DNA from 3 places in the Verminephrobacter eiseniae EF01-2 genome. Region 2 is predicted to be linked to each of the others. Evidence: predicted binding sites of a transcription regulator. Region 2 holds the regulator's gene; each other region holds the start of a gene.
What was found. The regulator LexA, encoded in region 2, represses DNA repair genes until DNA is damaged. The targets are predictions, from matches to a motif close to ACTGTATNNNNATACAGT.

Region 1 (10,576 bases), 540 kb from region 2:
TGCACATTCTGGCCTCCATCAACGATGACCCAATCTACGTATTTATCAGTTCGCCCGGTGGACATGTCGAATCCGGCGACCTGATCTTTGACGCCATCCGGTTTATCACTCCGAAGGTCATCGTCGTGAGTTCCGGCTGGGTGGCCAGTGCTGGGGCTTTAATCTATGTTGCGGCTGACAAGGAGAATCGGTATTCCCTGCCCAACACACACTTCCTGCTGCACATGAAGGAAATCATCCCAGCAGGAGAGATGACGTACACCGAAACGGCTGACGACCGGGCTGCCCGGGAAAGGTTTGCGCAATTTGTATCTTCTTCATACAGAAAAAAACCGCCGGAACCAGTTAACAAATCACTTCACGAATACAGAACCAATGTGATGAGGGCCCGGTTGAACAGGATTTTTGCCGAAGCAACCGGCCAGACTCTCGAAAAAATTACGGCCGACACCGGACACGATTTCTGGATGAGCGCAGAACAGGCCGTCGAGTACGGCCTCGTTCATGAGATCATCGTTTCGGAGAAAGAAATCCGGTCGCAGAAAAAATAAATGCAGCGACGGCCCATGACCAGGAGCGCAAGAGCAAACAGGTGCCGAATGGCGAAAGTGGGTCAGGTGCGCGCAGCAAAACGGGGTCAGCCCGCCGACCGTGGTCGGCCGCCCATAACCCGTTGCTCGCGCAAGCGTTGGTGCAGGCGCGCAAGAATCGGGGCTTTTTGTGCATGAAAGCGGCCATGCGGCCGGCGCCGATGCCCGCTGGGGTGACCCGGCCCCGGGCAGCGCCCGGTTGGCGGCAGATGCTGCGCAGCGCAGGCCGCAGCCTGTGGCCGATCGATGCCACGGTGTTGATCCGGGGGATGTTCCACAAGGTCAGTGACCAGCCCGGGCTGGGCGCGTTTCCGCCTGACTGACAAAAGCCCTGGCGCCGTGCATCGGGCAGGGGCCGTTGCGCCGCCATGCCGAGCGCCTGTGCAGCCGGCTCGACGCAGCACGCGCACACAGCGTCAAAGCGGATATTCAGGCCAGTTCGTACAAGTGGTATCGACGCGGCACGGGCGCGCAACGTCAAGCGGGCGCTGGAGGCGGGCTGCCGCTTTGCGACCGAACCGGCGGGTTGTTTGGCTGGTGGGACATGGGGGGTGGACAGGTGGACGCCGAGGCGCTGCCGCAGCGCATGCCCGGCGCGGGCCATCTGCTGGCGCCCGGCACGCTGATGCGCATCCACTGTGCGACCGCAGCGTTTTGGCGCACTTTCGGGCGCCTGCGCGGCAGGCCGGCGTTCTTCAACCCGGCTGCACCTTGAGCGCCGTAAAGCGCACGCCAAAGCGCGCGCCCGGCGGATGCTGGCCGGCCCGGGCGTCTTCCAGCGTGACCTCGGCACCGTGCTTGCGCGCGATCTTCTGCACGATCGACAGCCCCAGGCCCGAGCCGTCGGCCTCGCTGCCGAGCACGCGGTAAAAGGGTTGGAACACCAGTTCGCGCTCGGCCTCGGGTACGCCGGGGCCGGAGTCTTCGACTTGCAGCAGCAGCACCTGGCCAAAGCGGTCCGCCAGCACGCGGGCCGTGACCACGCCGGGTTTGTCGGGGCCGGAGGGCGTGTAGTTGATGGCGTTGTCGAGCAGGTTGCGCACCAGTTCCTTGAGCAGGGTGGGGTTGCCGTCGAGCAGCAGACCGGGCGTGCCGGGCTGGGCGCCGTCGTAGCCCAGGTCGATGTGCTTGTCGAGTGCGCGCGGCACCGAGTCGCGCACCACCTCGATGACCAGCCGGGCCAGGTCGCAGGGCTGGCGCGCAATGCCCACGCCGCTGCCTTCGGCATGGGCCAGCGCCAGCAATTGGTTGACGGTGTGCGTGGCGCGGATGCTGGAGCGGCCGATCTGTTGCAGCGAGCGCCTGATCTCCTCGGTGCTGGTGCCTTCGCGCTGGGCCAGATCGGCCTGCATGCGCAGACCGGCCAGCGGCGTCTTGAGCTGGTGGGCGGCGTCGGCCAGAAAGCGCTTTTGCGTGGCCACCGAGTCGTTCAGGCGCTTGAGCAGGTCGTTCACGGACAAGACCAGCGGCGCCACCTCCAGCGGCACGGCGCGCTCGTCCAGCGGCGAGAGGTCGTCCGGGTTGCGCGCGCGGATGCGCTGCTCGAGCTGGTGCAGCGGCTGGATGCCGCGCGCCAGCGCCAGCCACACCAGCAGCACGGCCAGCGGCAGGATGACGAACTGCGGCAGCATCACGCCCTTGATGATTTCGGTGGCCAGCACGCTGCGCTTGGCGCGTGTCTCGGCCACCTGGACCAGCGCCAGGGGGTTGCCGGGCAGCGGCAGCCGCACCCACAGATGGGCCACGCGGATATCGATGCCGCGCATTTCGGCGTCGCGCAGATGCACTTCACCCGGCAGCGGCAACTCGTCGTCAGGGGGGCCGGGCAGTTCGCGTTCGCCCGACAGGAAGTAGCCGCCAGGGCCGATCACCTGGTAGTAGACGGTGTCGGAATCGTCGGCGCGCAGGAGCTCGCTGGCCGGCAGGGGCAGGTGAAACTGCGCCTTGTCGCCGACCACGCCCACCAACTGGGCCAGGGCCTGGGCGTTGTATTCGAGGGCGCGGTCGAAGGGCTTGTTGGCCAGGCCCTGCGCCACCAGCCAGGTCAGCGCCAGGCTCACGGGCCACAACAGCAGCAGTGGCGTGAGCATCCAGTCGAGGATCTCGCCGAACAGGGAGCGCTGCTCGCGCTGGAAGATCTTCAAGGCCGCCGCCGGGTCATTCCATCCATGGCCGTCGATGACGCCCCATGGTGGTCAACGAAACATCCTGTCAGCGCAGGATTCATATCGGATTGGAGCTACTGTTTCAATAGCTGACCGGGATTTTCTCCAGACAGTAGCCCAGGCCCCGCACCGTGGCAATGCGGATCGGGCCACCTTCGATCTTCTTGCGCAGGCGGTGGATATAGACCTCGATGGCGTTGTTGCTGACCTCTTCGCTCCACTCGCACAAGCGCTCGACCAACTGCTCCTTGCTGACCAGGCGGCCAACACGCTGCAGCAGCACCCCCAGCAGGCCCAGTTCGCGCGCCGAAAGCTCGATCATCTTGCCGTCTATGGTGGCCACGCGCCCGGCCTGGTCGTACACCAGCGGGCCATGCCGGATGGCACTGCTGGTGCCGCCCATGCCGCGCCGGGTCAGGGCGCGCACGCGGGCCTCGAGTTCTTGCAGGCTGAAGGGCTTGGCCATGTAGTCATCGGCACCCAAATCCAGGCCCTTGACGCGCTCGTCGACGCTGTCGGCGGCGGTCAGGATCAGCACGGGCAGGGCCATGCCCCGGCCGCGCAGCTTTTTGAGCACCTCCAGCCCGTGCATCCTGGGCAGGCCCAGGTCCAGGATCAGCAGGTCGAACTCATTGTTGGTCAGCAGCGCAGCATCGGCCTCGCTGCCGCTGGCCACATGGTCCACCACGGCGCCCGATGCGCGCAACGTGCGCAGCAGGCCATCGGCCAGCACCTGATCGTCTTCGACAATGAGAATGCGCATGGGGTATCTCCTGGTGTAAGTGGCAACGGCCTGACCCGCCTGACCCGGCGCCGCGATTTTAGGCGGTGGCGCTTTGGCCGGTCACGCGCCGGCATAAGCCTCCAGCCCGATGGCCACCACCGTGGCCACCTCCTGGCCCACCTCCTCGCGGAACTCGGCCTCCGCCTGCGCCACCGCATCCCGAAAGGCCTGCAGCCAGGCCAGCCCGACAGCGGTAAATTGCACGCGGCGCGCACGCGCATCGAGGGGATCGACGGCGCGGGTCACCAAGCCCCAGGCCGCGCATTGATCGACCAATGGGGCCATCGCCTGCTTGGTCATGCCGGCACGCCGGGCCAGATCGGTCAGCCGGTCGCCCGACAATGCCAGGTGGCGGGTGATATGCACATGGGCCGCCATCACCTGGGCGCGCGCCGCGAGGTTGGACAGCGCCAGTGGCACCTCGACATTGCGGGCCATCAGTTGCAACACCCGGGCGTCAAAGCGGCGCAGGGCGCTGCCCATCAGGCGGCCCAGATGGGTTTGTCGCCAGCGCTCGTCCGGTGCGGCCGGTGGCGCGGTCGATGGCGTGGTCGATGGCGTGGTCGATGGTGCGGCGAGGGGTGCGGCGGGGGGTGTCGCGCAAGGGGCGGCAGCAGGTGCCGTGGGGGTGGGATCAGCCATGGTTTATTGTCAATCAAACTGACCAAAAATCGCTTCATCCGAGTTCGATCTCTCGCGTAGACTACTGTTCAAGCATCCAGCTTGTTGGTTGATTCGAAGGAGTTTCATCATGGACGTCGCAGTCAAAGGTAGCCACCCCGCATTCCCGGTCAATGCCGAAAAAGCCAAGGCACTCGCGGCCGCGCTGGCCCAGATCGAAAAGCAATTCGGCAAGGGCACGATCATGCGCCTGGGCGAAGGCGAGGTGATCGAGGACATACAGGTCGTCTCCACCGGCTCGCTGGGCCTGGACATCGCGCTGGGCGTGGGGGGACTGCCCCGTGGCCGGGTGGTTGAAATCTATGGCCCGGAATCCTCGGGCAAGACCACGCTGGCGCTGCAGGTGATCGCCGAGATGCAAAAGCAGGGCGGCACCTGCGCCTTCGTCGATGCGGAGCATGCGCTGGACGTGCAATACGCGCAAAAACTCGGCGTGCAACTGTCCGACCTGCTGATCAGCCAGCCCGACACCGGCGAACAAGCGCTGGAGATCGTCGACAGCCTGGTGCGCTCCGGCGCGGTCGACCTGATCGTGGTGGACTCGGTGGCCGCCCTGACGCCCAAGGCCGAGATCGAAGGCGACATGGGCGACGCCCTGCCGGGCCTGCAAGCGCGGCTGATGAGCCAGGCATTGCGCAAGCTCACCGCGACGATCAAGAAGACCAACTGCATGGTCGTCTTCATCAACCAGATCCGCATGAAGATCGGCGTGATGTTCGGCAGCCCCGAAACCACCACCGGCGGCAATGCGCTCAAGTTCTACGCCTCGGTGCGCCTGGACATCCGCCGCACCGGCACCATCAAGAAGGGCGATGAAGCCATTGGCAACGAAACCAAGGTCAAGGTGGTCAAGAACAAAGTCAGCCCGCCGTTCAAGACCGCCGAGTTCGACATCCTGTTTGGCGAAGGCATCAGCCGCGAGGGCGAAATCATCGACATGGGCGTGAACGCCAAGATCGTGGAAAAGTCGGGCGCCTGGTACGCCTACAACGGCGAAAAAATCGGCCAAGGCCGCGACAACGCGCGCGAATTCCTGCGCGAAAACCCCGACCTGGCCCACGAGATCGAAAACAAGGTGCGCCACAGCCTGGGCATCGCGCTGCTGCCCGACGCGCAGCCAGCCCCGGTGCTGCCCGGTGCGCAACCGGCCCCGGCGGCGGCCGCGAACGGGTGAGCAGAGACGGCCGGCATCGCCAATGGCCGAGCAGGCGGTGCGCGTGATCGAAGGTCGGGCAGCAGGTGATGGTCGATGGCCACGCGCCCGATCGCCCCCATGCTTTCCAATCGGCGCGCTCGGCGGTGACCGGCAACACACCCATTGCGGGGTCAGCCGGTTGCCAACCCCAATTCTTTCATCATGGCTTCGCGCATCAGGTATTTTTGTGCCTTTCCAGTGACGGTCATTGGAAGGCTGGCAACCAGCTTGATGTGTTGCGGCACCTTGAAATGCGCCAGGTGCGCACGGCAGTGCTCCCGGATGGATTCAGGCGAGGCCTGTGCCTGTGGTTTGAGCACAATCCATGCGCAGACTTCTTCGCCGTATTTGGCGCTCGGAATGCCGAATACCTGCGCTTGCGAAACGGCGGGGTGGCGATACAGGAACTCTTCGATTTCGCGTGGATAGATGTTCTCGCCACCACGGATCAGCATGTCCTTGAGGCGACCTGCAATCCTGCAATAACCGAAGGCGTCGATGGTGGCCAGGTCGCCTGTGTGCATCCAGCCGTCGATAACGGCTTCGCGCGTGCGTTGCGGGTCAGCCCAGTACCCTTGCATCACGGCATAGCCCTTGGTGCAAAGCTCGCCGACTTGCCCGATGGGGCGGGTTTTGCCGTCTTCGCCAATGATCTTGACTTCGAGATGGGGCATGATTCGCCCCACCGTGCCGACGCGCTGCTCGATCGAATCATCCACCGCGCTTTGAAAAGACACCGGCGACGTTTCTGTCATGCCGTAGGCGATCGTGACTTCGGGCATGTGCATGTCCGACAGCACTTGTCGCATGGTTTCGATCGGACACGGAGCGCCCGCCATGATGCCAGTGCGCAGGCTGCTCAGGTCGAACTGCGCAAAATGCGCAAGGCCCAGCATGGCGACGAACATGGTGGGAACGCCATGCAGGGCAGTGCAACGCTCGGTGGCAACGGCTGCCAGGGTTGCGGCGGCATCGAATGACTCGCCGGGAAAGACCAGGCAACTTGCCGTGGAGGTGGCGGCCAGCACGGCCAATACCATGCCAAAGCAGTGGTAAAGGGGAACCGGCACACACAGGCGGTCGCTCGGGCCCAGGCGCATCGCATGCGCTACGAAGCGCGCGTTGTTGACCACATTGTGGTGCGTCAGCGTGGCGCCTTTGGGTTGGCCCGTGGTGCCGCTGGTGAACTGGATATTGATTGCGTCGTGTGCATCCAACTGGCTCTCGATGAGGCTCAATCGGTTGATCTGGGCCGGGCCGGCAAGCGACTGCAATTGCTCAAAGCTGAACATGCCGGGCTGCGCGCATCGACCCATCTGCACGACGCTGCGCAACTCTGGCAGTCGCTTGGCCTGCAATTTCCCTGGCGCGCAATCTGCCAACTCCGGTGCCAGGTCCCTGAGCATGCCCAGGTAGTCGCTGCTCTTGAGACCGACGGCGCTGATCAGGATGTGAACCCCTGCCTCGTTCAGCGCATATTCCAGTTCACTGGTGCGGTAGGCGGGGTTGATGTTGACCAGGATGACCCCCAGGCGGGCCGTGGCAAATTGGGTCAATACCCATTCGGGACGATTGGGCGACCAAATGCCGAGACGCTCCCCGCGCTGGGCTCCCAGGCACAGAAGTCCTGCCGCCACCCGGTCTACGGCTTCAGAAAACTGGCGCCAACTCCAGCGGATCCCGTGCTCGACAAAAACAAAGGCGGGCTGAGCGCCATGTGTTTCGACAGCGCGGTCCAGCAAGCCGCCGATGGTCTCTGTCACCAGGTCTGGCACAGTGGCTCCGCGCACATGGGACAGTCCGCGCAGTGGGCGTTGCGCGGATATGTCCACCTCGATGCTGGAAAAAGGGTTGCGGCTCACAGGGTTCTCCAGTCTGCGGCGCGTTCCAGTGATGCCGCGGCGCGGTAGATCGTGAATTCATCCCAATGCTTGCCCACCAGTTGGACGCCCACGGGCAAGCCATCCAGCAGACCACAGGGCAGGCTCATTGCGGGGTGTCCCGTGGCATCGAAGGATGCGGTATTGGCGAGCATTTCAAAGGCGCGCGCGATGATTTCGGCAATGGGCGAGCCGGGCTTGGGAATTTGCCGGGCGATCATCGGCAAGGTGGGCATCAGCAGCAGGTCCACCTCATCGAAGCTGCGGTCATAGGTGGCACGCAACTGCCTGGAAAGGTTCTGCGCCTTGGCGTTGAATCGTCCGCCATGGTTGCGAATAAACCATTCGCCAACAAACATGGAGACCTTGAGCGATGGGGAAAGCGCATCTGCGCGGGTGCGCCAGGCGGCGTGGCGGTCCATCAGGCCGACGTCGTACAGGCCGCGCCAGTTGAAGCCCATGCCATTGCCATTCATCATTTGGGCTTGCAAGCCTTCCAGGGCGATGGGCGTCCATATCGCGGCGCCGTCCAGGTGCATGGGCACACTGACCTCGCGCACTCTGGCGCCAAGGCGCGCCAACTGATCTGCCGCAGCGCGAACCTTGGCGCCGAGACCCGGGGTTTCGCCGGGCATGCCAAAGCCTTCGCGCAAGATGCCTATGCGCAGACCTTCCACACCCATCGACAGCGCATCGGTGTATTGCGCCAGCTTGGGGGAATATTGGCGCGGGTCCAAACCGTCTTCGCCGGCCAGCACTTCCAGCAGCAAGGCGTTGTCGGCCACGTTGCCAGTGATCGGGCCCAGATGGTCGATGGTGGATTCGATCGGCATCGCCCCGGTATACGGAACCAGCCCATGCGTTGGCTTCATGCCGCAACAACCGGAAAACGCCGAAGGAATGCGGATCGAGCCGCCCTGGTCGCCGCCAATGGCCAGGCTGACCTCGCCTGAGCCGACCAGTGCTCCGCAACCGGATGAGGAGCCGCCAGCGATGGTGCCCATGCGCCAGGGGTTGTGCACCGGCCCGGTGGCGTTGGTGTGGCTGCCGCCGGACAAGCAGAAATATTCGCAGTGCGCCTTGCCGATGATGGTGCCGCCGGCATCGAGCACCCGCTGCGCCACGGTCGCGTCGAACGCTGGCACGTAGCCTTCCAGGGTTGACGCGCCGTTCATCATCGGTACGCCAGCCAATGCGATGTTGTCTTTGAGCACCACTTGGCGCCCCTTGAGCGGCCCGGTCTCTGCGCCGCGAATATCGGTCTTGACGTACCAGGCATTCAACTTGTTTTCGTCGGCCGAGGGTCGGCGGCCCGGGGTGCGGGCGTATTTCACTTCGGGGACAAAGTCGGGCAAGGCGTCGACACGGTCGTAGGCCTGGAAGCTGGCTTCCATTTGCTCCAGGTACTGGGCCAGTTCGGCATCGCTGAGGTTCATGTGCAGGCTGCGTGTCAGCGTGCGCAATTGCTCCATGTTGGGACGGCGCAGTGCCATGGTGTTCTCCTTGTGAACCGGGGTGGTGGCCGTGATGGGCGCCCGAGCTGGCGCCTGGCTTGGTGCCTGCGCCGGCGGTGCCGCAGGCGCCTCGATGGGGGCGCTGATGTCGGGCGTGCGCGTCGATCTGGCGGCGCCCCAGCCCATCAGGCCATCCAGCGCAGGCGACGATTTCAACTCTGCTGCGCCGAAGCTCTTGACGATTGCGCCTTTTTCCAGCATCAAAATCCGGTCGGCGCAGTCCAGCACAAAGTCCAGGTTCTGCTCGGTCAGCAAGATCGTCAGGCCCTGCTGCGCGCGCAACTGTGCGAGGGTGTGCGCCATTTCGCTGATGATGTTCGGTTGAATGCCTTCCGTGGGCTCGTCCAGAAGCAACAGCCAGGGTTGGGACACCAAGGCGCGGGCCAGTGCCAGCAATTGTTGTTCGCCGCCCGAAAGCGCAGCACCTTTGCGTTCGAGCAATCGCTGCAAACGGGGAAACAGGCCGAGAACCCGCTCCAGCGCAGCGTCTTCGGACTCCCCCAACCCGGGCGACCAGGCCATGCGCAGGTTTTCACGGGCGCTCAGTCCTCCCAGGATGCCACGCCCTTGCTGCACGTAAGACAGGCCCAGGCGCGCGCGGGCATGGATGGGCAATGGGTTCAGCAAGACGCCATCGGCCCGAATGGCGCCTGCATGCAGCGGCAATACGCCAGCCAGGGTTTTCATGAGCGTACTCTTGCCCATGCCATTGGCACCCAAGACGCCCACGATCTCGCCATGTTGCACGTTCAACGTGAGTCCGCGCAGCACCGGCATGGCGCCATACCCGGCCTCGATGCCGTCCACCTGCAAGGCGGGCGCCGTTTTTTGTGCTGCTGCGTTCATGCCGGCGTTCCGTGCTGTTTGCCCAGGTACACGGCGCGCACCCGCTCATCCGACAGAACGGTTTCGGCGTTGCCCTGCGCCAGGATGCGGCCATGGTGGAACACGGTCACGGTTTCGGCGATGGCACGCACAAAGTTCATGTCATGTTCGACCACGACCACCGTGGCGCGCATGGCCAGGTTCTTGACGATCTCTGCCATGCGCTCCACCTCGTCACGGGTGAGGCCGCCCGCAGGCTCGTCCAGCAGTACCAGCCATGGCTCGGTGGCGAGCACGACACCCAGTTCCACCATCTGCCGTTGACCATGCGCCAACGCGCCGGCCAGGCTGCGCGCATGGGCTGCCAGGCCCAGTTCGCCGATCAGGCGCTCCACCTGGGCATTGGCATCGGCGCGTGAGTGGCGGGCCAGCGCCGCCAGCCACAGGTTTTCATGGACGCTCAGGCCATTCATCAAACTGGGAACCTGGGTTTTGAGCGCCACCCCCATGCGCGCAATCTCATGCACCAGGCGGCCTGCGACATGTTCGCCGTTCAGGATGATGTCGCCTTCGGTCGGCACCAGTTGACCGCTGAGGCATTTGAAGAAGGTCGATTTACCCGCCCCATTGGGACCGATCAGGCAGCGCAATTCATTGCGTTTGAGTTTCATGGATGCGCCATCGACTGCCGTGACGCCGCCAAAGCGCATCACGACATCCTGGGCTTCGAGCACGGTGTCATGCTTCATGGCGCGCCTTCAGCGCAGCGCGGCGGCTGCAATACTGCACCCCGCGCAGTACCGACGGCAGCAAGCCACTCGGCAGGAACAGGACGACGACCACCAGCAACAGGCCCATGACCACGCCGTTGTCCATCCACTGCTGGCTGCCCAGGAGACCTTTCAATGCGCCCAGCAATACCGCGCCGAACATCGGGCCCCA
Region 2 (10,576 bases):
GCACGAGTTTGAACAGGTGGTTCTGCGACTGGCCGTTCTTGCGCGCATCGCGGATCAGGCCCATCGAGAGTTCGGCGTAGTTGATGCCCATCTCTTCCTCGCCGCATTCGCCGAGCGTGCGGCCGTCGAAGCCGATCAGCGCCGAGTGGCCGAAGTACGAGTACACGCCATCGAAACCGGCCGCGTTGGCCACCGCCACATAGGTGTTGTTCATGAAGGCCATGGCCTTGGACACCAGAATCTGCTGCTCCTTGGCCGGGTACATGTAGCCCTGGCAGCGGATGATGAGCTCGGCGCCGCGCATCGCGCAGTCGCGCCAGATCTCGGGGTAGTTGCCGTCGTCGCAGATGATCAGACTCATCTTCATGCCCTTGGGGCCTTCGCTGACGTAGGTGCAGTTGCCCGGATACCAGCCTTCGATGGGCACCCACGGCATGATCTTGCGGTACTTCTGCACGATCTCGCCCTTGTCGTTCATCAGGATCAGCGTGTTGTACGGCGCCTTGTTCGGGTGCTCTTCATGGCGCTCGCCGGTCAGCGAGAACACGCCCCAGACGCTGGCGCGGCGGCAGGCGTGCGCGAAGATCGCCGTTTCTTCGCCGGGCACGGTGGCGGCGGTGTCGTACATCTCCTTGGCGTCGTACATGATTCCGTGCGTGGAGTACTCCGGAAAGATCACCAGGTCCATGCCCGGCAGGCCTTTTTTCATGCCGACCAGCATCTCGCCGATCTTGCGGGCGTTGTCCAGCACCTCGGCCCTGGTGTGCAGGCGGGGCATCTTGTAGTTGACGACCGCGACGCCGACGCAATCGTTGCTGCTCGAAATATCACCATGTCTCATGACGCTGCTCCTGAAAGGGTGGTTGGGAAAAAATGCAAGGGGTCACACGGTCAGGAAGGACCTGACCTTGTCCTGGTCGAGGTTTGAGCGCGCTGCGTCGTGCACGATGCGTCCGCGGTCGATGACGAGAAAGCGGTCGGCCAGGTCGAGCGCGAAGCTCAGCACCTGCTCCGACACCACGATGGCAAAGCCGCGCTCGGCGCGCAGCAGGTTCAGCGTCTGCGCGATCTCCTCGATGATCGAAGGCTGGAGGCCCTCGGTCGGCTCATCGAGGATCAGCACCCGGGGCCTGGAGATCAGCGCGCGCGCCAGCGCCAGCATCTGCTGCTGGCCGCCCGAGAGGTTGCCGGCGCGGCGCTGTTTCATGTCCTCGAGCACGGGAAAGAAGCGGTAGATGTCATCGGGCACCGTGCGATGCCCCGACTTCGCTGCGCCCGAGAGGATGTTCTGCTCCACCGTCAGCAGCGGAAACACCATGCGCCCCTGCGGCACGAAGGCCAGGCCCTGCGCCACACGCTGGTAGCTCGGCAGCTTCGTGATGTCGGCGCCGTCCAGGCGGATGCTGCCGGCGCGCGCGGGCAAGAGGCCGATGAGCGATTTCAGCAGCGTGGTCTTGCCCATGCCGTTGCGCCCCATGATGGCGAGCGCCTCGTTCGGCGCGACACGCAGCGACAAATCGCGGATGACATTCGACTCGCCGTAGGCGACGTTCAGTTCGCAGACTTCGAGCATCTTTGCCATCTCCTTCAATGGCCGAGGTACACGGCGATCACGCGCGGGTCGGCCTGCACCTCGGCCGCCGTGCCTTCGCTCAGCAACCGGCCCTGGTGCAGCACCGTCACACGGTGCGCGATGCGTTTGACGAAATCCATGTCGTGCTCGATCACCACCACCGACTTGCCGGCCGAGATGCGCCGCAGCAGGTCGCCGGTCTGCTCGCGCTCGCGCGCGCTCATGCCGGCGACCGGTTCGTCGAGCAGCAGTAGTTCCGGCTCCTGCATCAGCAGCATTCCGATCTCCAGCCATTGCTTTTGGCCATGGCTGAGTTGTCCGGCGCGGTCGCCGATGCGCTCGCTCAGAAAGACCTGCCCGGCCATCGCATCGATGCGCGCGCGCAGTGCCGGCGTGCGGCGAAAGCCCAGCGACTGCAGCAGGCCGTGCATGCGCGGCAGCGAGAGCTCGAAGTTCTCCAACACCGTGAGGTCCTCATAGACCGAGGGCGTCTGGAACTTGCGGCCCACGCCGGTGCGCACGATCTCATACTCGTTCAGGCGGCCGAGGTCCTGGCCGTTGAACAGCACCCGGCCCGCGCTCGGCCGGGTCTTGCCGCAGATCATGTCCAGCAGCGTGGTCTTGCCCGCGCCGTTCGGGCCGATGATCACGCGCAGCTCGTTGCGCTCGACCGAGAGGCTCAGGCCGTCCACGGCCTTGAACCCGTCGAAGGAGACCGTGAGCCCCTCGACACGCAGAATCTGCTCGTTCGCATCGGCGAACCCCGCAGCCGCCTGCGGCAAGCTGCCGCCGGGCATGGCCAGCGCGATGCTCATGGCGCGGCCTGCGCGCTGCATCTACGCAGCAACGTCCGGCCCAGGCCGGCAAGGCCGTTCGGCATGGCCCAGACCACGAGGATGAAGACGGCACCCAGGAAGTACAGCCAGCCTTCGGGAAAAGTCTCCGACAGGTACGACTTGAGAAAACCGATCAGCAGCGCGCCGATCACCGCGCCCGGAATCGACAGCCGCCCGCCGACCGCCGCATAGATCACCATCTCCACCGAAGCGACCACGCCGATCACGCCCGGCGCGATCAACCCCACCTGCAGGCTGTAGAAGGCGCCCCCGATGGCCGACAGCACGGCGGCCAGCGCGAACACGAAGGCCTTCATGTGCGCCGTGTCGTAGCCGCTGAAGCGCACGCGGTCTTCCTTGTCGCGAATCGCGATCAGGATCTTGCCGAAGCGGCTGCGCACGATCACCAGCGACACGGCCATCACCAGCGCGATGGCCAGCACCTCGACGAAGTACATGACGCGCTTGGCATCGTCGCCGGTAATGTCCCGGCCCAGCAGCGTGCGGAAATCGGTGATGCCGTTGGCGCCGCCGGTCTCGCCCTGCTGGCCGACCACCACCACGGTGAGCGCCAGCGCCAGAGACAGCGTGACGATCGCGAAGTACACGCCGCTCACGCGCCGCTTGAAAATCGCGTAGGAAAACAGATACGCCAGCACGGCCGGAATCGCAAGGATGCCCGCGACAGTCCAGCCCAGCGAGTGAAATGGAATCCACCACCAGGGCAACTGCTCGACGCTGCTCCACACCATGAAGTCCGGCAGTTCGGGCGCCGAGGCTTCGAGCTTGAGGAACATGGCCATCATGTAGCCGCCGAGGCCGAAGAACATGCCCTGGCCCAGGCTCAGCACGCCGCCGTAGCCCCAGGTCAGCACCACGCCGACCGCGACGAACGCGAAAGCCAGGTACTTGCTCACGAGGTTCAGCCGGAAGGGGTCGAGCGTGGCCGGCAGCACGACGGCCAGTAGCAGCAGCACGGCGGCCATGCCGGCGAGATCGCCCTTGCGTTCAGCACAAAGCCGGTTGCGCATGCCGTCAACCCCGCGACCGTATCGCGAACAGCCCGTTGGGCCGCAGGCACAGCACCGCAATCGCCAGCAGCAAAATCGTGGCCCTGGCCATCGAGCCGCTCATCAGGTACTCCAGCCAGGTCTGCGCCTGCGCGATGGCAAAGCCCGAAAGGGCCGTGCCGATCAGGCTTTGCACGCCGCCGAACACCACCACGATGAACGCGTCGACGATGTAGAGCTGGCCGGTGCCGGGGTTGGTCGAGCCGATCATCGTGAACACCGCGCCCGCGATGCCCGCCAGGCCGCAACCGAGCGCGAAGGTCATCGCATCGACGCGGCGGGTGTCGATGCCCACCGCGCCGGCGATGGCGCGATTTTGCGTCACCGCGCGCACCTTCAGCCCCCACGGCGTGCGGTATAGCAGCAGGTACACGCCGATGGCGACGACGGCCGTCAGCCCGGCGATGAAGATGCGCGTCAGCGGCAACTGTATGCCCGCCGTCGGCTCCCACGCCCCCGCGAGCCACGAGGCCAGCGGCACGCTCACCTCCTGCGCGCCGAAGATGGAGCGGTAGGACTGCTGCAACATCAGGCTCAGGCCCCAGGTGGCCAGCAGCGTGTCCAGCGGCCGGTCGTAGAAAAAGCGGATGAAGCCGCGCTCGAGCAGATAGCCGAACGCGAAGGTCACGGCAAACGCGAACGGGATCGCGGCGAACAGGTACAGATCCATCCAGCCCGGCGCGAAGTGCCCGAAGAAACGCGCCGCCAGGTAGGTCATGTACGCGCCCAGCGCCATCAGCTCGCCGTGCGCCATGTTGATGACGCCCATCAGGCCGAACACGATGGCCAGCCCGATGGCCATCAGCAGCAAGATGGTGAACAGGCTCACGCCGTTGAACATCTGCATCACCGCAATGTCGAAGTTCATGTCGCCTGCCGCTGGTTGCCGGTTTGCGCTGGGCCGTCAGACCTTGGGGAAGGGGTTGGGCTCGATCAGTCCGGACGATTCCCACACGATGTCGAACTGGCCATCGGGCCGCGCACGGCCCACGCGCACCTTCTTCCATACATGGTGGTTGCTGGCGTGCACGCGCACCGTGCCTTCGGGCGCTTCGATCTCCACGCCGGCCGCGGCGGCCGTGACCTTGTCGACATCGAACGACTTGGCCTTCTCGGCCGCCAGTTTCCACAGATACACGCAGTTGTAGGCCACCTCCATCGGGTCGCCGATCACGCGCTCCGACCCATACTTGGCCTTGAAGGCTTGCACAAACTTCTCGTTGGCCGGCGACTCGATGCTCTGAAAGTAGCCCATGCAGGCGTAGTAGCCGGCGGCGTTGTCTTTGCCGATGCCTTCGATCTCGTTTTCCGACACCACGGTCGACAGCAGCACCTGCCTGGCGCCATCGAGTCCCGCTGCGCGCAGTTGCTTGTAGAAGGCCACGTTGGAGCCGCCCACCACCGTGCTGTAGATGCAGTCGGGCCTGGCGGCCTTGATCTTGTTGATGATCGACGAGAACTCGGTGTGGCCCAGCGGCGCATATTCCTCACCCACCACCTTGCCGCCGGCCTTGGTGATGGCCGGCTTGGCAATTTTGTTGCAGGTGCGCGGATAGATGTAGTCGGAGCCGACGAGGAAGAAGCTCTTGCCCTTCTCGCGCGCCATCCATTGGACCGCCGCGATCACCGACTGCGTGGCCTCCTGCGAGGGGTAGAACACGCGCTTGTCCTGCTCCTGGCCCTCGTAGTAGGTCGGGTAGAACAACAAGCCCTTGGCCTGGCTCAGCACCGGCAGCAGCGCCTTGCGCGAGGCCGAGGTGTAGCAGCCGATGATGGCCGCGACCTTGTCGCGCTCGAGCAGCTTGCGCGCCTTTTCGGCGAACACCGGGTTCTCGCTGGCGCCGTCTTCCACCACGGCCTCGATCTTCTTGCCCAGCACGCCGCCGGCGGCGTTGATCTGTTCGATGGCCAGTTTCTCGGCATCGACCAGCGCAGCCTCGGCGATGGCGATGGTGCCCGACAGCGAATGCAGCAGCCCGAGCTTGACGGTGGCACCGTCCTGCGCGGCGGCCAGCCTGGCGACACCGCCTGCGGCGCCCAGCACGATCATCGAGCCGCCGGTCTTGACGATCTGGCGGCGGTTGAAGGGGTTCGTCATGTCAAATTCCTTTGCTCTGTGTGGGCGCTGGTCATCGGGAACATCCGATCTTCGAAGCCGCGCATCGGGCGCCTTCTCCCGCCGCATGGCCGCTGCAAACGAGCCTGGAACGCCACCGGTTTTCTTCGGGCAAAGCTGCGCCACTGGATGACGCGCATCCGTTTGGCAAGGGCTTCGATGCGACCGAGAAAACAAAAAAGCCCGAACCGGTGTTGAAACCGATTCGGGCTTTATTGCCCGACGCCTCGCTGGCAGCATTGGCAGCGGGTGTCGTATGACTGGTAACGATTGCTCGTTGGGGCGGATTCTTCTCAATTCAGCCCGGCATGAATATAAGCGTTTTCCCTAGTTGTCTAAAGTGCAAAATATGTACATAAGGCGCTCGATGCGCTGACGATCGGCCCGTCGCGCTGCCCGGTTGCCGCCCAGCCAGGCCATCGCCATTTTCGGCCCGACTCCGACCCGACTCCGGCCCGACCCCAGCGTATTCCCCGGCGGATGCGACTCTCGCTTGCATACCCGGCAACCGACGGCAGCGCGCCAGCTTGTCCGGCACCAGCACCAGCACCAGCAGCCAGGCGCAGGCGGTGTGTTTGCGCCAATGTCGTCATGTCGTCATGTCGTCCTGACAGCCGGGCGGCTGAGTATCTGCGCAAACATGTCGTGATCGACATTGCCGCCCGATAATGCCAGGCCGACGCGCAGTCCCGCCAGGCGCGGGCGAATCTGCATGGCCGCTGCCAGCGCCGCCGCGCCAGCACCTTCGGCGACGTTGTGGGTGGCGGTGAAATAGAGTTTCATGGCGGCGGCCACTTCGTCGTCGCTCACCGCCATGATTTCCTCAACCTGATCGGAAATCACTGCCAGCGAGGATTCGTCCGGCACGCGGCAGGCCACGCCATCGGCGATGAGCGTCGTCACCGGCGACTCCACCTTGCTGCGACTCTCAAACGATAGCTTGTACGCCAGCGCATGGGCCGACACCACACCGATGATGCGCGTGCGCAGATTCAATGCGCGCCGGGCAGCCACGGCAGCGCATATTTCCGAACCCTGCCCAATCGGCACGAACAACACATCCAGATCAGGCTGCGCGCGCAGCAACTCCATCCAGCAAGTCGCCACGCCGCAGACCAGATCGCGGTGAAAGGAGGGGATCATATGCAAGGCATCGCGCTGCGCCAGCATCACGGCATGCTCGCGGCTTTCCTGAAATTCCTTGCCATGCTCGACCAAGGTCACGCCGAGAGCGCGCATGGCGGCATTCTTTTCCTTGCTGTTGCCGTGCGGGACCACGATGGTGGCGGCGATGCCATAGCGGCGCGCCGCAAAACCGACCGACTGCCCGTGATTGCCGCGGGTGGCCGAAATCACACCGCTGGCACGCCGCTCTTGCAGATAGACCAGGCCGCCGCGCACCTTGAAGGCGCCAGTCGGCGTATGGTTCTCGTGCTTGACCCAGGTCTCGGTGCCGAGCGCGGCATTGAGCAAGGGCCAGGAATATTGCGGCGTCGCCGGCATGGCGGCATACACGAGCTTGGCGGCTTGTTCTATCTCGGCGTGGCCTGGCAGCAACAAATCATTCATGTTTCATCCCCTGTGTCCGAAAAACTGGTTAAAAATACAGCTACTGGATTGAAAAACAGTTGTACGCCACTGTCACCGACACCACCGGAGGCCCCCCATGCTCGACAACCCGAAACTCACCGCCCGCCAGCAACAAGTCCTGGACCTGATCCAGAACACCATGGCACGCACCGGCGCCCCTCCTACCCGCGCAGAAATCGCAGCCGAACTGGGCTTCAAGTCAGCCAACGCCGCCGAAGAGCATCTGCAAGCCCTGGCCCGCAAAGGCGCGATCGAACTGGTCAGCGGCACCTCACGCGGCATCCGCCTGCATAGCGAAACGCTGCGCTCCATCCATGCCGCCCGCTCCGGCCCATCCGGCGCAGGCAACCCCGGTTCGTCGCCATGGGTGCTGCCGCTGATCGGGCGCGTGGCAGCCGGCTCGCCCATTCTCGCGCAAGAGCATGTAGAGCAGACCTACAGCGTGGAAAACGGCCTGTTCCAGCACAAGCCGGACTACCTGCTCAAAGTGCGCGGCATGTCGATGCGCGACGCCGGCATCATCGACGGCGACCTGCTCGCCGTGCAAGCCACCCGTGAGGCGCGCAACGGCCAAATCATCGTCGCCCGCCTGGGGGACGATGTCACCGTCAAGCGCCTGCGCCGCACCGCCAGCACCATCGAACTGCTGCCCGAAAACCCCGATTACCCGGTGATCGTGGTCCAGCCCGGCGAGCCTTTCGAAATCGAAGGCCTGGCCGTCGGGCTGATCCGCAACACCATGCTGATGTAAACCCAAGGCAAGGCCACACCGCTGCCTTAAGCGCTATCAGCATGAAAGTGTAGATAGCCGTAAGAATCAGGACGAAATCCGATAGTTCGATGCCAAAGACGGTCGCCACCGAAAACACTGGCGGGCAGGTTTACCTTGGCTGCGAATGCGCCGGCTGATTCTGTGTTTTCAATGGGGTTCATTTGGGAACCGATTTCAATGGCAGGGGCAAATCGTGAAAAAAATCATCATCTACATCATCATCGCGGCGGCTGTTTTGTTGGCATTTAATCTAACTTGGCAAAATGGCCACACTTCTGGCTGGCAATTCTTCAATGAACACATGAAGAAGGACCTCGAACAGACCCATGTTCCTGAAGAACTGTACAACGAAGTGAGTGAGCGACTTTGGCAGTGCCAACAGCAGCAGCAGCCGCCGCATCTGCGGCAGGAGCGGTGGCAGTGGCAGAATTGGCAGAGTGAGCGGCAGGAGATGGAGCTGCAGCAACGGCTGAATGCGCAGCATCTGAAGAATTTGCAGCAGCAGCATCTGAAGGATCCGCAGCAGGACGGCAAGCCCGCTGGCCGTTAATATGGGTTTCTGGAGTTTACCATAGCCGCAATCAATAATGGAAGGCGACTAATCCGAAGGCAAGAGGGAAAGTTTCCTTCTTGCCTTTTTCGTGTATTCGTCTTCGTCCTCGCCGTCCAAGGCATCGACCAGCAGACCCCGGGCGGTGTTGACTTTGTTGGGCGTACCAGGCAGTCATTCGGTGTCAGACAAGTTTTGATGTCGTATTCGTCAAGTTTCCCATTATCGGCAAGTTTTTTTGCCAATTCAGGTTCATTCGATGCCTTCCTGAATCCATAGACCGCAATTGGTATTTTTGCAATGACCAGTCAAATGATTTAACTGGGTTTTGCATGTGCCTCGAACGTGGTTTTATCATTAATCCTGTCGCTTTGAAAATCAACGGTTCTTGGAGAAAGCCATAATCATGAAGGTCAAAGCCGTGCTGGCGCGCCCGCGCCTGCTCGCATCCGCTGGATCTCCAACGCCGTCTTGCGCTTTTGTTCCGCCACGCGCTGCTCGTCGGCGTGTTTGTCTGCAAGCAGACGGTCATACCGATGAGCGCAACGCCCTGGTAGCGGGGTTGCGCCCACCCCAACAGCCGTCGCAGCCGCCATTACAGCGTCCACTACAACCCGCGCGCAGCCACTGGCCCTTCATGGTCCGGCCGGCAGACCCCGGCAGACCATATCCCCGAAGCGCCGGCGCAACCATCCGCTCCCACCGCCCGGCCAGCCCGGGAACTGCGCCACAGGGCAGACCCCGGCACCGGACCGCCTGGTCATCACCGGGCGCATGGCCGATGTGTGCGCGCAACGGGGCCGGCTGGCCGCTGCCCAGGCGCTACAGGCTCGATGTCGGCCGCGCCAAGCGGGCCTCTGACGCGCTACGGCTGGCCGCGCCAAGGCACAATGGCGGGATGAATATTGTGATTCTCGACGACTACCAGGACGCGGTGCGCAAACTGCATTGCGCCTCCCGGCTCGATGCGTACACCGCCAAGGTCTACACCAACACGGTCAAAGGGCTGGGCCAGCTCTCCGTGCGCCTGAGGGATGCCGACATCATCGTGCTGATCAGGGAACGCTCCCAGATCACGCGCCAACTGGTCGAAAAGCTCCCACGGCTCAAGCTCATTGCGCAAACCGGCAAGATCGCAGGCCATGTCGATGTCGCTGCCTGCACCGAGCGCGGCATTGCCGTGGCAGAAGGCGTGGGCTCCCCGGTGGCCCCGGCAGAACTGACCTGGACCCTGGTCATGGCGGCCATGCGCAGGCTACCGCAGTACATCGCCAATCTCAAGCATGGCGCCTGGCAGCAGTCGGGCCTGAAGAGCGCGTCCATGCCCACCAACTTCGGCATTGGCAGCGTGCTGCGCGGCAAGACGCTGGGAATCTGGGGCTACGGCCGCGTTGGTCAGATCGTGGCCGGTTATGGCCGGGCGTTTGGCATGAATGTGCGTATCTGGGGCCGTGAGCCCTCACGCGCGCAAGCGTTGACGGATGGCTACCAGGCGGCCAGCACACGCGAGGAGTTCTTCTCCCAGTGCGATGTCATCTCGCTGCACCTGCGGCTGAGCGACGAGACGCAGGGCATCATCTCGCTGGAGGATCTTTCGTGCATGAAAACCACATCGTTGCTGATCAATACATCGCGCGCCGAACTGATCAAGCCCGACGTACTGATCGCCGCACTGAATCGCGGCCGCCCCGGCATGGCCGCCGTTGACGTGTTCGAGAGCGAGCCCATCATGCAAGGCCATGCCCTCTTGCGGCTCGAAAACTGCATCTGCACGCCGCACATCGGCTATGTCGAGCAAGACAGCTACGAACTGTACTTTGGCGCGGCATTCGACAACGTGGTGAACTTCATCAAGGGCACCCCGACCAATATCGTGAACCCGGGCGCGCTGCAGGTGCGGCGTTGAAGCCCCCGAAGCACCTTCACCTTCGGCGCGGCGCCCGGGTTCTTGGGTCCATCGGGGGGATGGTGACGGCGATTCTGATGCAGCGGTCATCGGGCGCAGACGCGCACGCGTGACCCGCCCAGGCGCTGCCACCTGCGGCAATCACAGCGGGGTTTTCTTGCCG
Region 3 (10,576 bases), 2.0 Mb from region 2:
CACCGCGCCCTCGCTGGCGATGACCACGGTGCAGCCGGTCGGGCGGCGGGTTTCGGTGAAGTGGCCCGCCTCGATGCCGGGCACGCGGGTGATGCTGCCGGCGCGGCCGGCATCGAAACAGGGTTTCATGGCTGTCGATGGTGCTGCCCCGGGGCGGGGTGGCTGTTGAAGACGCGGGCGCTGCCGTCGTGGGCGATCAGCAGCACGTCGTAGGGGGTGTGGCGGCGGCCGTATTCGGGGCCGTCCATGCCGGGCGAGCCTATCGGCATGCCCGGCACGGCCAGACCCAGGGCCTTGGGTCGTTGGCGCAGCAGGGTGCGCACGTCGCTGGCGGGCACATGGCCTTCCACCAGGTAGCCGTCGATCAGGGCGGTGTGGCATGAGCCCCATTTTTGCGGCAGGCCAAGGCGGGCGCGCACGGCGTTGTTGCCGCTGTCGTGCACGGCCAGTTCAAAGCCATTGGCCTGCATGTGCTGCACCCAGTGTTGGCAGCAACCGCAGTCGGGGGCTTTCCATACGTCCATCGCGCTGGCAGCCCGTGCCATGCCCGCCCCTGACGCGACGAGGCCGCCCGCGCCCAGCAGGGGCAGGGCGGCGGCAAGCCATTGGCGGCGGCTGGTCCGGCGTGGTGCTGTGCGGGTGTCGCGCATGGTGTTTTCTTTCGGGGGGCGGGCGCATCACTGCTTGCGCGGCAGGACGGTGATGGTGCCGGTCATGCCGGATTGGTAATGGCCCGCCACCAGGCAGGCAAAGTCAAACTGGCCGGGGCGGTTGAAGGTCCATACGATGTCGCGTTGCTGGCCGGCTTTCACATGGGCCATTGACGGCCCGTCATGCTGCATGCCGGGGTGCTGGCTCATCAGCGCGGCATGCGCGTCGAGATCGGCCTTGGTGCCGAGCACGATTTCATGCAGCGCCTGGCCCTCGTTGCGGGCGCGCAGGCGTACCGTTTCACCCTCGCGCACTTCGATATGGCGCGGGGTAAAGCGCATGTCGTCGGTCATGCGCAGCGTGATGGTGCGGGCCACGGCCCGGGTGTCGCCCGCGATGCCCCAGGCTTTTTGCTGCTGCGCCAAGGGGGCACTGGTGTGGCCGTCGTGCGCGACCTTGTCATCGGCACGGCATGCGCCGGCGCACAGGGCAAGGGTGAGGGCGACAAGGGTCTTGTTCATGGTCGTTGGGTGCAAGCGGGGGTGGATGCTGGACGCCGGGCGCCCACGGTGCGGGGGTATGACGGCCACGCCCGCGAACTGTACCCGCAGTTGCCGGGCGCGTGGAATGCCGGGTGCCGGCGCACCCGCATGTGGAATGCGGGGTGCTGGCGCACCGGCATGTGGAATGCGGGTGCTGGCGCACCCGCGTGGCTCACGGCCCCGGTCGCGCCACGGTGGTGCCATTGGCCAGTTCGGCCAGTTCTTGCGTTGCAAGGCGGATCACATTCCGGCCGCCGCTGATGGCCAATCCGGCCATGATGGCGGCCACCGCCAGGTCGGGCCAGATGGTGCCGGTGCCGAGCACGCCCAGGGCGGCGCCCATCACGGCCAGGTTGCCCAATGCGTCGTTGCGCGTGCACAGCCAGACGCCGCGCATGTTGGCGTCGCCGTCGCGCCAGGCATACAGCAGCGCAGCCACGCCCAGGTTGGCGGCCAGCGCAAGCAGGCCGACGCTGCCCATGGTCCAAGGCTCGGGCGGGATGCCCTGCCACGCGCCCCAGGCCACGCGCCCGATCACGAAAACGCCAAACCCCAGCATGCTCAGCCCCTTGACCAGGGCCGCGCGGGCGCGCCAGGCCAGGGCCATGGCCAGCACCCACAGCGACAGGCCGTAGTTGGCGGCGTCGCCCAGAAAGTCGATGGCGTCACCGAGCAACGCTGCCGAGCCCGAGCGCAGGCCCGCGCCCAACTCCAGCGCGAACATGGCGGCATTGACGATGAGCGCAACCCACAGGATGCGCCGGTAACGCGGGTCGGCGCTGGCGCCGTGGTGATCGGGGCGATGTTGGTGGTGATGGCATTGGGCCGACATGGTGTTCTTCTCCAGACAGGGTTTGCAAAGCGCTGACGCGATTTGAAACCCTGGAGTCGATCGATGGTCAAGCCTTCCGTCGTCCCGGTCGATCAGATCACCCACCGGGTTTGCAAGCCTCTGCATCGAACGACCCGTCCAGCCACCGGCGGGTTCGCGCCTGCGCGCGTTGCGGCGGCCAGCGGGCACTTCTGGCATGTCCGCGCAACCCCACGGCCTGCCGCAAGAAACGACGCCACATTGCCGGCGTGACGCGGCAACCGACGCCACCTCTGCCAGGGCATTGCAAGGATGGCGCTGCCCTGTGGGCTGTGGGCTGCGGGTTCGGCTACGGGTTCAATCGGGTTGCGGGAAACCGCCCTGCTGGCCGGCGGCCTGGAGCAGCGCGTACAGATCCAGCACCGTGCGCACATGGTTGCGGGTTTCCCTGAAGTCCGGGACCTGGTTGCCGGCCTTTTGCACCGCCCCCTCGCCCGCGTTGTAGGCCGCCACGGCCAGATCGATGCGGCCGGCAAACAGATCGAGCAGATAGCGCAGGTAGCGGGCGCCGGTGGACACATTCACTGCCGGGTCGGCCAGCTTTTGCTCCACCGTGCGCTGCGCATCGGCGCGCACGCCAAAGCGCTGGGCCGTGGCCGGCATCAGTTGCATCAGGCCCACCGCGCCCTTGGGCGATACGGCCGTGGCATTGAAATCGGACTCGGCGGCGATCAGCGCCTGCAGCAGTGCGTAATCCACGCCCTGCATCTTGGCGGCGGCCCGCAGGTGGTGCTTGACGCTCTTGTAGGCCGGCGCGATATCGAAAAAGACCAGCAGGCGCTCGCCCGCAGTCGGCAGCGCGTGGGGCCTGGGGGGCGCCTGGTCGGCATGGGCCGGTTGCTGCATGAAAAGCAGCAGCACACCCGGCAGGCAAAGGCGCAGCAGGTTCTTTTGGGGCATGGCGCTGCGGTCCGGTCAGATGTCGATCTCCACCGCGTCGCCGTGCAGTTCCATCAGCTCGCGCCGGGCGGCGGCCTCGCCTTTGCCCATGAGTTTGGTGATCAGCCCTTCGGTGGCGGAAAAATCCAGCGCGCCCAGTTGCACCGGCAACAGGCGCCGGGTGTCGGGGTTCAAGGTGGTCTCCCACAGTTGCTCGGCATTCATCTCGCCCAGGCCCTTGAAGCGGCTGATCTGGCATTTCTCGCGCGCCAAGCCTTCTTTGGCGCATTTGTCGAGGATGGCGGCCAACTCGCCCGCGTCGAGCGCGTACATCTTGGCCGCAGGCTTTTTGCCGCGCGCGGGCACATCGACGCGAAACAGCGGGGGCCGGGCCACATAGATGTGGCCGGTCGCGATCAACTGCGGGAAGTGGCGAAAGAACAGGGTCAGCAGCAGCACCTGTATGTGCGCGCCGTCGACATCCGCATCGCTCAGGATGCAGACCTTGCCATAGCGCAGGCCGGTCAGGTCGGGCCTGTCATCCGGGCCATGCGGATCGACGCCGATGGCCACCGAGATGTCGTGGATTTCGTTGTTCGCAAACAGCCGGTCGCGCTCCACCTCCCAGGTGTTGAGCACCTTGCCGCGCAGCGGCAAGATGGCCTGGCTTTCCTTGTCGCGGCCCATTTTGGCGCTGCCCCCGGCCGAGTCGCCCTCGACCAGGAAGACCTCGTTGTGCGCCGTGTCGCGGCTCTCGCAGTCGGTGAGCTTGCCCGGCAGCACGGCCACGCCCGAGCCTTTGCGTTTTTCCACCTTCTGGCCGGCCTTCTGGCGCGTCTGCGCGGCCTTGATGGCCAGTTCGGCCAGTTTCTTGCCGTACTCGACATGCTGGTTCAGCCAAAGCTCCAGCGCCGGGCGCACGAAGCCCGAGACCAGGCGCACGGCGTCGCGCGAGTTCAGGCGCTCCTTGATCTGGCCCTGGAACTGCGGGTCCAGCACTTTGGCCGACAGCACGTAGCTGGCACGCGCAAACATGTCTTCGGGCAGCAATTTCACGCCCTTGGGCAGCAGGCTGTGCAACTCGATGAAGCTCTTGACGGCGTTGAACAGGCCATCGCGCAGGCCGCTTTCGTGCGTGCCGCCGGCGCTGGTGGGAATCAGGTTGACGTAGCTCTCGCGTATCGGCGGGCCGTCTTCGGTAAAGGCCAGGCACCAGGCGGCGCCCTCGCCTTCGGCAAAGCTCTCATGGCTGCCGTCGGCAAAAGCGGCGCCCTCGAACAGCGGGATCACCGGGTCGGCGCTCAGGTTCTGCGCCAGGTAGTCGCGCAGGCCGCCCTGGTACTGCCAGGTTTGCGTGTCGCGCGTTTTCTCGTTGAGCAGCGAGACGCACAGGCCCGGCATCAGCACCGCCTTGCTGCGCAGTAGCTGGCACAGCGGGCCCATGGGCAGGGCGCAGGATTCAAAGTATTGGGCATCGGGCCACAGGCGCACCGTGGTGCCCTGCCGGCGCTCGCCGGATGCCAGCGGCCGGGTGCGCAGGGGCTCGATGACTGCGCCCCCCGAGAACACCAGGCGCGCGAGCTGGCCCTCGCGGTGGCTGGTGGCTTCCAGGCGCGTGGTCAGCGCATTGGTCACGCTCACCCCCACGCCATGCAGGCCGCCCGAGAAGCTGTAGGCGCCGCCCTGGCCCTTGTCGAATTTGCCTCCCGCGTGCAGCCGGGTGAAGACCAACTCGATCACCGGCGCCTTTTCTTCGGGGTGCATGCCAAACGGAATGCCGCGCCCGTCGTCCTCGACGCTCACCGAGCCATCGATGTGCAGCGTGACCTTGATCTTTTTGCCGTAGCCGGCCAGTGCCTCGTCGGCCGCGTTGTCCAGCACCTCCTGGGTGATATGCAGCGGGTTGTCGGTGCGGGTGTACATGCCCGGGCGCTGCCGGACAGGCTCCAGGCCCTTGAGGACGCGGATCGAGCCTTCGGAGTAGACGCCGCTCGTGGGCAGGCGGGAGGGTTTGGCAGACATGGGGGCCGATTGTAATGTGGCAGTGCAGCAAAAGCTGGATAAAAAAACAGTTTCACAGTTGGAACAGTTGGAAACCTGGCCCGGCCTGCCATGCAGCGGCAGCGGCGCTGGCATGGCAGCCGCGGTGCGCCAGCGGAGCAGATGCAATCGCGCTATATTGCTGCGATGCCTACCCATCCTCCCAAACTGTCCATGCTCCAGGTCTTGATCTGCGGGGCGTCCGTCGTGACCCTGTCGATGGGCATACGCCATGGCTTCGGGCTATGGCTGCTGCCGATCACGCAAGAGATGGGCTGGACCCGCCAGTCGTTTGCGCTGGCGATTGCGATCCAGAACCTCTCCTGGGGGATCGTCGGCATTTTCGTCGGCATGATCGCAGACCGGTTTGGCGCTTTTCGTGTGCTCATCGGTGGCGCACTGCTCTACGGCCTGGGGTTGGTGGGCATGGCGCTGGCGCCCACGCCGACCTGGTTTGCACTGAGCGCCGGGATACTGATTGGCGCGGCGCAGGCCGGCACCACCTACGCCGTGATCTACGGCGTGCTGGGCCGGCAACTGGCCCCTGAGCGCCGCTCCTGGGCCATGGGCGTGGCGGCAGCGGCCGGCTCGTTCGGCCAGTTCCTGATGGTGCCCGTGGAAGGCTGGCTGATCGCCGGCTTGGGCTGGCAGCAGGCGCTGCTGGCGCTGGCGCTGATGGTGCTGCTGATCGTGCCGCTGGCTTTTGGCCTGCGCGAGCCCGGGTTCGGGGGCGCTACCCCGGTCAAACGCGACCAGACCATCGTGCAGGCGCTGGGCGAGGCGCTGCGCTACCCGAGCTTTACACTGCTGATGATGGGCTACTTCGTGTGCGGCTTTCAGGTGGTGTTCATTGGCGTGCACATGCCCAGCTACCTCAAAGACCATGGCCTGTCGCCCCAGGTGGCCAGCTATTCGCTGGCGCTGATCGGACTGTTCAACGTATTTGGCACCTACATCGCCGGCGTGCTGGGCCAGCACCTGCCCAAGCGCTATCTGCTGGCCTTCATCTACTCGGCGCGGGCCGTGTCGATCACCATCTTCTTGCTGGTGCCGCTGTCGCCGGCATCGGTGTACATCTTCTCGTCCGTGATGGGCGCGCTGTGGTTGTCGACCATCCCGCTGACCAATGCCACCATCGCCCAGATCTTCGGCATACAGCACCTGTCGATGCTGGGCGGCTTTGTGTTTTTCGGCCACCAGATCGGCAGTTTCATCGGCGTATGGCTCGGCGGCTATCTGTATGACGTCACCGGCAGCTACGACATCGTCTGGTTCATCTCCATCGGCCTGGGCCTGTTTGCGGCGCTGGTGAACCTTCCGATCAAGGAAAGGCCCATAGCGCGCAACGTCGCGCTATCGGCTTGACGCGCAACGTCGTGCCATCGGCTTGACCACGCAACATCGCGCCATCGGCTTGACCACGCAACGCCGGCCATCACTATCCAGTTCGACGCGCAACGCAGTGCAGCCAACCCGGACATGTGCACGATGAACGATAGCCCCCCTCCGACAAAACCCGTGGCGCGGCGCTGGCTGGCCCAGGCGGTGGCGCTGCTGCTGTGCCTGCTGGTGTTTGCCCTGTACACCATGCCCGAATTCATGCTGCTGCTGGCCGGGCAGGTATGGGCCTGCTTCTGATTCCATTCCTGCATCATCCGTGCACTTTGTCGGCCTCGCTTGCCGTACAGCCGCACTGTCTGCGCTCCGCCTTCGCGTTCACGAACGATTCAGGAATGGAATGGGTACCGCCGGGCGCTCTCCCCGCTCTCCCCTTTCGGGCCGCAGATGCATACCACCGAGCGCCGATAGCCATTTTTTCATGGCCGCATGCACGCAACCGATGCCCCCTCCGACTGGGTTTGCCGCTGGGCCGGGCTGATCGCGCCCGGCAGCACGGTGCTGGATGTGGCCTGCGGCACGGGACGCCATTTGCGCTGGCTGCGCAGCCGGGGCCATTGCGTCGTCGGGCTGGACCGCTCGGCCCAGGCGCTGGCGGCCTGCGCCGATCTGGGCGAGATGATCTGTGCCGACATCGAGGCCGGCCCCTGGCCCTTTGCCGAAAGGCAATCCGAGCAGCCAGGCGGTGCTTTCCCCGGGCGGCGATTCGATGCGGTGGTGGTCACCAACTATCTGTGGCGCCCCTTGTTGCCGGTCATCGTGGCCAGCGTCGCGCCCGGCGGACTGCTGATCTACGAAACCTTTGCGCAAGGCCAGGAAACCGTGGGCCGGCCCACCCGGGCGGAATTTCTGCTGCGCCCCGGCGAACTGCTCGGCGCCTGCGCCGCTTTGCGCGTGCTGGGCTACGAGGACGGTTTCGTGCCGCAGCCTGCGCGCTTCGTGCAACGCATTGCAGCGCTGCGGGAGCACCCGCAGTCCGGGCGCCCCGCGCGGTATCCCTTGCGTTGACCCGCGCCCCGGCGCGGCGGCTGTTGGCGCTATTTCCGGGCCAATGCGGCCATGTAGCGCTGCGGCTCGCCGGTATCGAAGGCGTTGGCAAACTCCTGAACGCCATCGGCGATGGCCTGGGGCAGCGGCGCATCCATCCACTCGCGGATGAGCCGCTTTTGCTGGCGCATGACCATCGGGCCGTAGCCGGCGATGCTGCCCGCCAGATGCGCTATTTCGGCATCGAGGCGATCCAAAGGAAGGCTGGCGTCGATCAGCCCCCAGGACAGCGCCTGGGCGGCGGCTATGCTCTCGCCGGTCAGCAGCAGCCAGTTGGCGCGGGCGTTGCCGATCAGGCGGGGCAGCAAGGCGGCGTGGATGATCGATGGAATGCCGATCTTGACCTCCGGCATCCCGAGCTGCGCCCGGTTGCTGGCATAGCGCAGGTCGCAGGCAGCGGCAAGCTCCAGCCCCCCGCCCAAGGCCCAGCCAGCGACGCGGGCGATCACCGGGACGGGCAAGCAGCGCACCGCATCGCACAAGCGCCGCAGCCGGTCGATGAAGGCCGGCGCCGTTTCTGGCGCCAGCGCCCCCATCTCCTTGATGTCGGCACCGGCCACGAAGGCCCTGTCGCCGGTGCCCCGCAAGATGGCAACCCTGAGCACCGGTTCTTGCGCCAGCGCCTCGAACGCCGCGATCAGGTCCAGCAGCACGGGCGAGGAAAGAATGTTCAGCGCTCCGGCATTGCGGATCGTGACGGTGGCGATGCCCCGTTCGTCCAGGGCGACTGCGGCGTGATGGAGGTGGGTGGTCATGGGTGGTTGCCGGGCGCAGGGTTTTTCACACCCGGGCCAGCATACCTGTTTGCGTTGGGCGGGCAGGGTGCGCCGCACACAGGCAGCAGATGCAGCACAGACGCAGCACCGGCGGCGCCGGGGCGCCAGCCCGATGATCCGGCAGGCAGCAGACAAGGACGGCACACTGGCGCAGCGCGCGCACAGCCCGCTGCCGTGGCCGATCACGCCCGCGCCGGCCTCCACCGGGTCGGCGTCGGAGGCCCTCGTTTCTGGTACGGAGCGGATGGCGCTGCGGCTTGCCCGCAGGCGCCCGGCTGCCCGCGCTCGAACGCCTTGCCGTGCCGGATGAAGTGCGCGCCGACCCGGCTCAGGCCCGGAGCAGGTCAGCCACCCGCGTGCGCAGCAACGCAGGCTGCACGCCCGATGGCGCCACGGGCGGCCCCACGTTCAGCCCCACGCGGCTGTAAAAGCCCCGGCGCCAGGGCCGCACCATGGCGCCGCCAGGCTCGATGCGGCTGAAATAAGAGCCCCACAGGTTGGTCAGCGCCATCGGGATCACCGGCGCCTGCACCCCGTCGGCCCGGGCGCGTTCCAGGATCTTCATGATCCCGCCCTTGAACTCCTGCAACTGCCCGTCGCGGGTGACCCCGCCTTCGGGAAAGATGGCCAGCAGACCGCCCGCGCGCAGCACCTGCGCGGCACGCTCGAACGCTGCGTGGTAGGTGGCGGGGTCTTCCTGTTGGGGCGCCACCGGAATCGCCTTGGCCAAGCGGAACAGCCCGCCGAGCACCGGCACGCGAAAGATGCGGTGGTCCATCAAAAAGCTGATCGGCCGGGGGCTGGCCGCCATCAGCAGCACGGCATCGACAAAGCTCACATGGTTGCAGGCCAGGATGGCGGCGCCCGTGGCCGGCAGGTTCTCATCGCCCTGCACCTCGAAGCGGTACACCAAGCGCGACACCACCCAGGCCACGCAGCGCAGCAGGTACTCGGGCACCAGCATGAAGATGTAGGACGCCACCACCGCGTTGGCAATGCCGGTGAACAGGAAAATCTGCGGCACGGTGCAGCCGGCTGCCAGCAGCGCGCCGGCAATCAGCGCGCTGGCGATCATGAACAGCGCATTCAGGATGTTGTTCGCGGCAATGATGCGCGCGCGGTGCGTGGGCTGGCAGCGCATCTGTATCAGCGCGTACATCGGCACGCTGTACAGGCCGGCAAACAGGCTCAGCAGCGCCAGATCGAGCAGCACGCGCCAATGCGCGCCCTGGGCCAGAAAGGCCGCCAGGCCCATGGCCTGCGCCGGCGGCAGGCTGCGCGCGGCAAAGTACAGGTCGATCGCGAACCCACTCATGCCTATCGCCCCCAGCGGCACCAGACCGATCTCCAGATGGCGGCGCGAGAGCCGCTCGCACAGCAGCGCGCCGATGCCGATGCCGACGGAAAACACCACCAGCAGCAGCGAGGCCACCTGCTCGTCGCCATGCAGCACCTCTTTGGCCAGGCTCGGAAACTGCGACAGAAACATCGCGCCAAAGAACCACATCCAGCTAATGCCCAGCAGCGAGCGGAACACCACCACACTCTGCTGCGCCAGTTGGAGGTTGCGCCAGGTTTCCGTGAAAGGGTTCCAGTTGATCCTGAGCCCCGGGTCGGTGGCTGGCACCGGGGGGACGAACTGCGCCACCGCACGCCCGAGCAGCGCGACCAGCACGCAGCCCGCCGCCACGCTGGCATGGCCCACGCCGGGCAGGGCCGCCAGCAGGCCGCCGGCCACATTGCCCAGCAAGATGGCGACGAACGTGCCCATCTCGACCATGCCGTTGCCCCCGGTGAGCTCACGCTCGCTGAGCACCTGGGGCAGATAGGCGTACTTCACCGGGCCGAACAGCGTGGAATGAAGGCCCATCAAAAAGGTGCACAGCAGCAGCACCGGCACCTGGCCGGCGATGAACCCGCCCGCCGCCACCAGCATGATGGCAATCTCCAGGCTCTTCACCCAGCGGATCATGCGGGTCTTGTCGTACTTGTCGGCGAACTGCCCCGAGGTGGCTGAAAACAACAGGAACGGCAGGATGAACAGCGCACCGATCACCAGCCCCGCCATCGCCGGCGGCAGCCACGACACACTGAGTTGGTAAGTCACCATCACCGTGAACGCAAACTTGAACAGATTGTCGTTCGCAGCGCCCAGGAACTGCGTCCAGAAGAACGGCGCAAAACGCCGCTGCTGCAACAGGGCGAACTGGTTCGGGTCTGCATGCGGCTGCGCCACGCCGGCCAAGGAAGTTTCGGGGTTCACTGGAGCACCTTCGCCTTCGGCTACGGTATGAGCGCCTTCGGGCGGCCGGGCGGCGAAGGATGGGGCACCTTCGCCTCCGGCTACGGTATGAGCGCCTTCGGGCGGCCGG

Region 1: recA (recombinase RecA) is a predicted target of LexA. The motif match lies at 4,245-4,262, and genes of this name have one in related genera.
Region 3: VEIS_RS08115 (DNA topoisomerase IV subunit B) is a predicted target of LexA. The motif match lies at 4,999-5,016, and genes of this name have one in related genera.

Annotation. Positions count from the first base shown of each region.
Region 1 is NC_008786.1:399,617-410,192, reverse strand. Features, by position in the region: gene VEIS_RS01795 (ATP-dependent Clp protease proteolytic subunit) at 1-551, shown strand, start outside; gene VEIS_RS01790 (hypothetical protein) at 725-913, shown strand; gene VEIS_RS28035 (hypothetical protein) at 949-1,305, shown strand; gene VEIS_RS01785 (sensor histidine kinase) at 1,286-2,734, opposite strand; gene VEIS_RS01780 (response regulator) at 2,838-3,518, opposite strand; gene VEIS_RS01775 (MarR family winged helix-turn-helix transcriptional regulator) at 3,600-4,022, opposite strand; gene recA (recombinase RecA) at 4,291-5,394, shown strand; gene VEIS_RS01765 (AMP-binding protein) at 5,547-7,277, opposite strand; gene VEIS_RS30145 (amidase) at 7,274-8,788, opposite strand; partial or broken gene VEIS_RS30140 (ATP-binding cassette domain-containing protein) at 9,155-9,586, opposite strand; gene VEIS_RS01755 (ABC transporter ATP-binding protein) at 9,652-10,383, opposite strand; gene VEIS_RS01750 (branched-chain amino acid ABC transporter permease) at 10,373-10,576, opposite strand, start outside.
Region 2 is NC_008786.1:5,423,403-5,433,978, forward strand. Features, by position in the region: gene VEIS_RS23785 (aliphatic amidase) at 1-841, opposite strand, end outside; gene urtE (urea ABC transporter ATP-binding subunit UrtE) at 884-1,573, opposite strand; gene urtD (urea ABC transporter ATP-binding protein UrtD) at 1,588-2,370, opposite strand; gene urtC (urea ABC transporter permease subunit UrtC) at 2,385-3,440, opposite strand; gene urtB (urea ABC transporter permease subunit UrtB) at 3,445-4,347, opposite strand; gene urtA (urea ABC transporter substrate-binding protein) at 4,384-5,577, opposite strand; gene VEIS_RS23815 (hypothetical protein) at 5,598-5,855, shown strand; gene VEIS_RS23820 (threonine dehydratase) at 6,193-7,164, opposite strand; gene lexA (transcriptional repressor LexA) at 7,262-7,936, shown strand; gene VEIS_RS25045 (hypothetical protein) at 8,151-8,507, shown strand; gene VEIS_RS23835 (D-2-hydroxyacid dehydrogenase family protein) at 9,406-10,413, shown strand; gene VEIS_RS23840 (branched-chain amino acid ABC transporter substrate-binding protein) at 10,555-10,576, opposite strand, start outside.
Region 3 is NC_008786.1:1,844,184-1,854,759, reverse strand. Features, by position in the region: gene VEIS_RS08140 (P1 family peptidase) at 1-129, opposite strand, end outside; gene VEIS_RS08135 (DUF411 domain-containing protein) at 126-650, opposite strand; gene VEIS_RS08130 (cupredoxin domain-containing protein) at 678-1,172, opposite strand; gene VEIS_RS08125 (cation transporter) at 1,366-2,025, opposite strand; partial or broken gene VEIS_RS08120 (lytic transglycosylase domain-containing protein) at 2,401-2,964, opposite strand; gene VEIS_RS08115 (DNA topoisomerase IV subunit B) at 2,980-4,965, opposite strand; gene VEIS_RS08110 (MFS transporter) at 5,131-6,348, shown strand; gene VEIS_RS28440 (hypothetical protein) at 6,472-6,621, shown strand; gene VEIS_RS08105 (class I SAM-dependent methyltransferase) at 6,811-7,389, shown strand; gene VEIS_RS08100 (enoyl-CoA hydratase) at 7,419-8,183, opposite strand; gene VEIS_RS08095 (MFS transporter) at 8,533-10,467, opposite strand.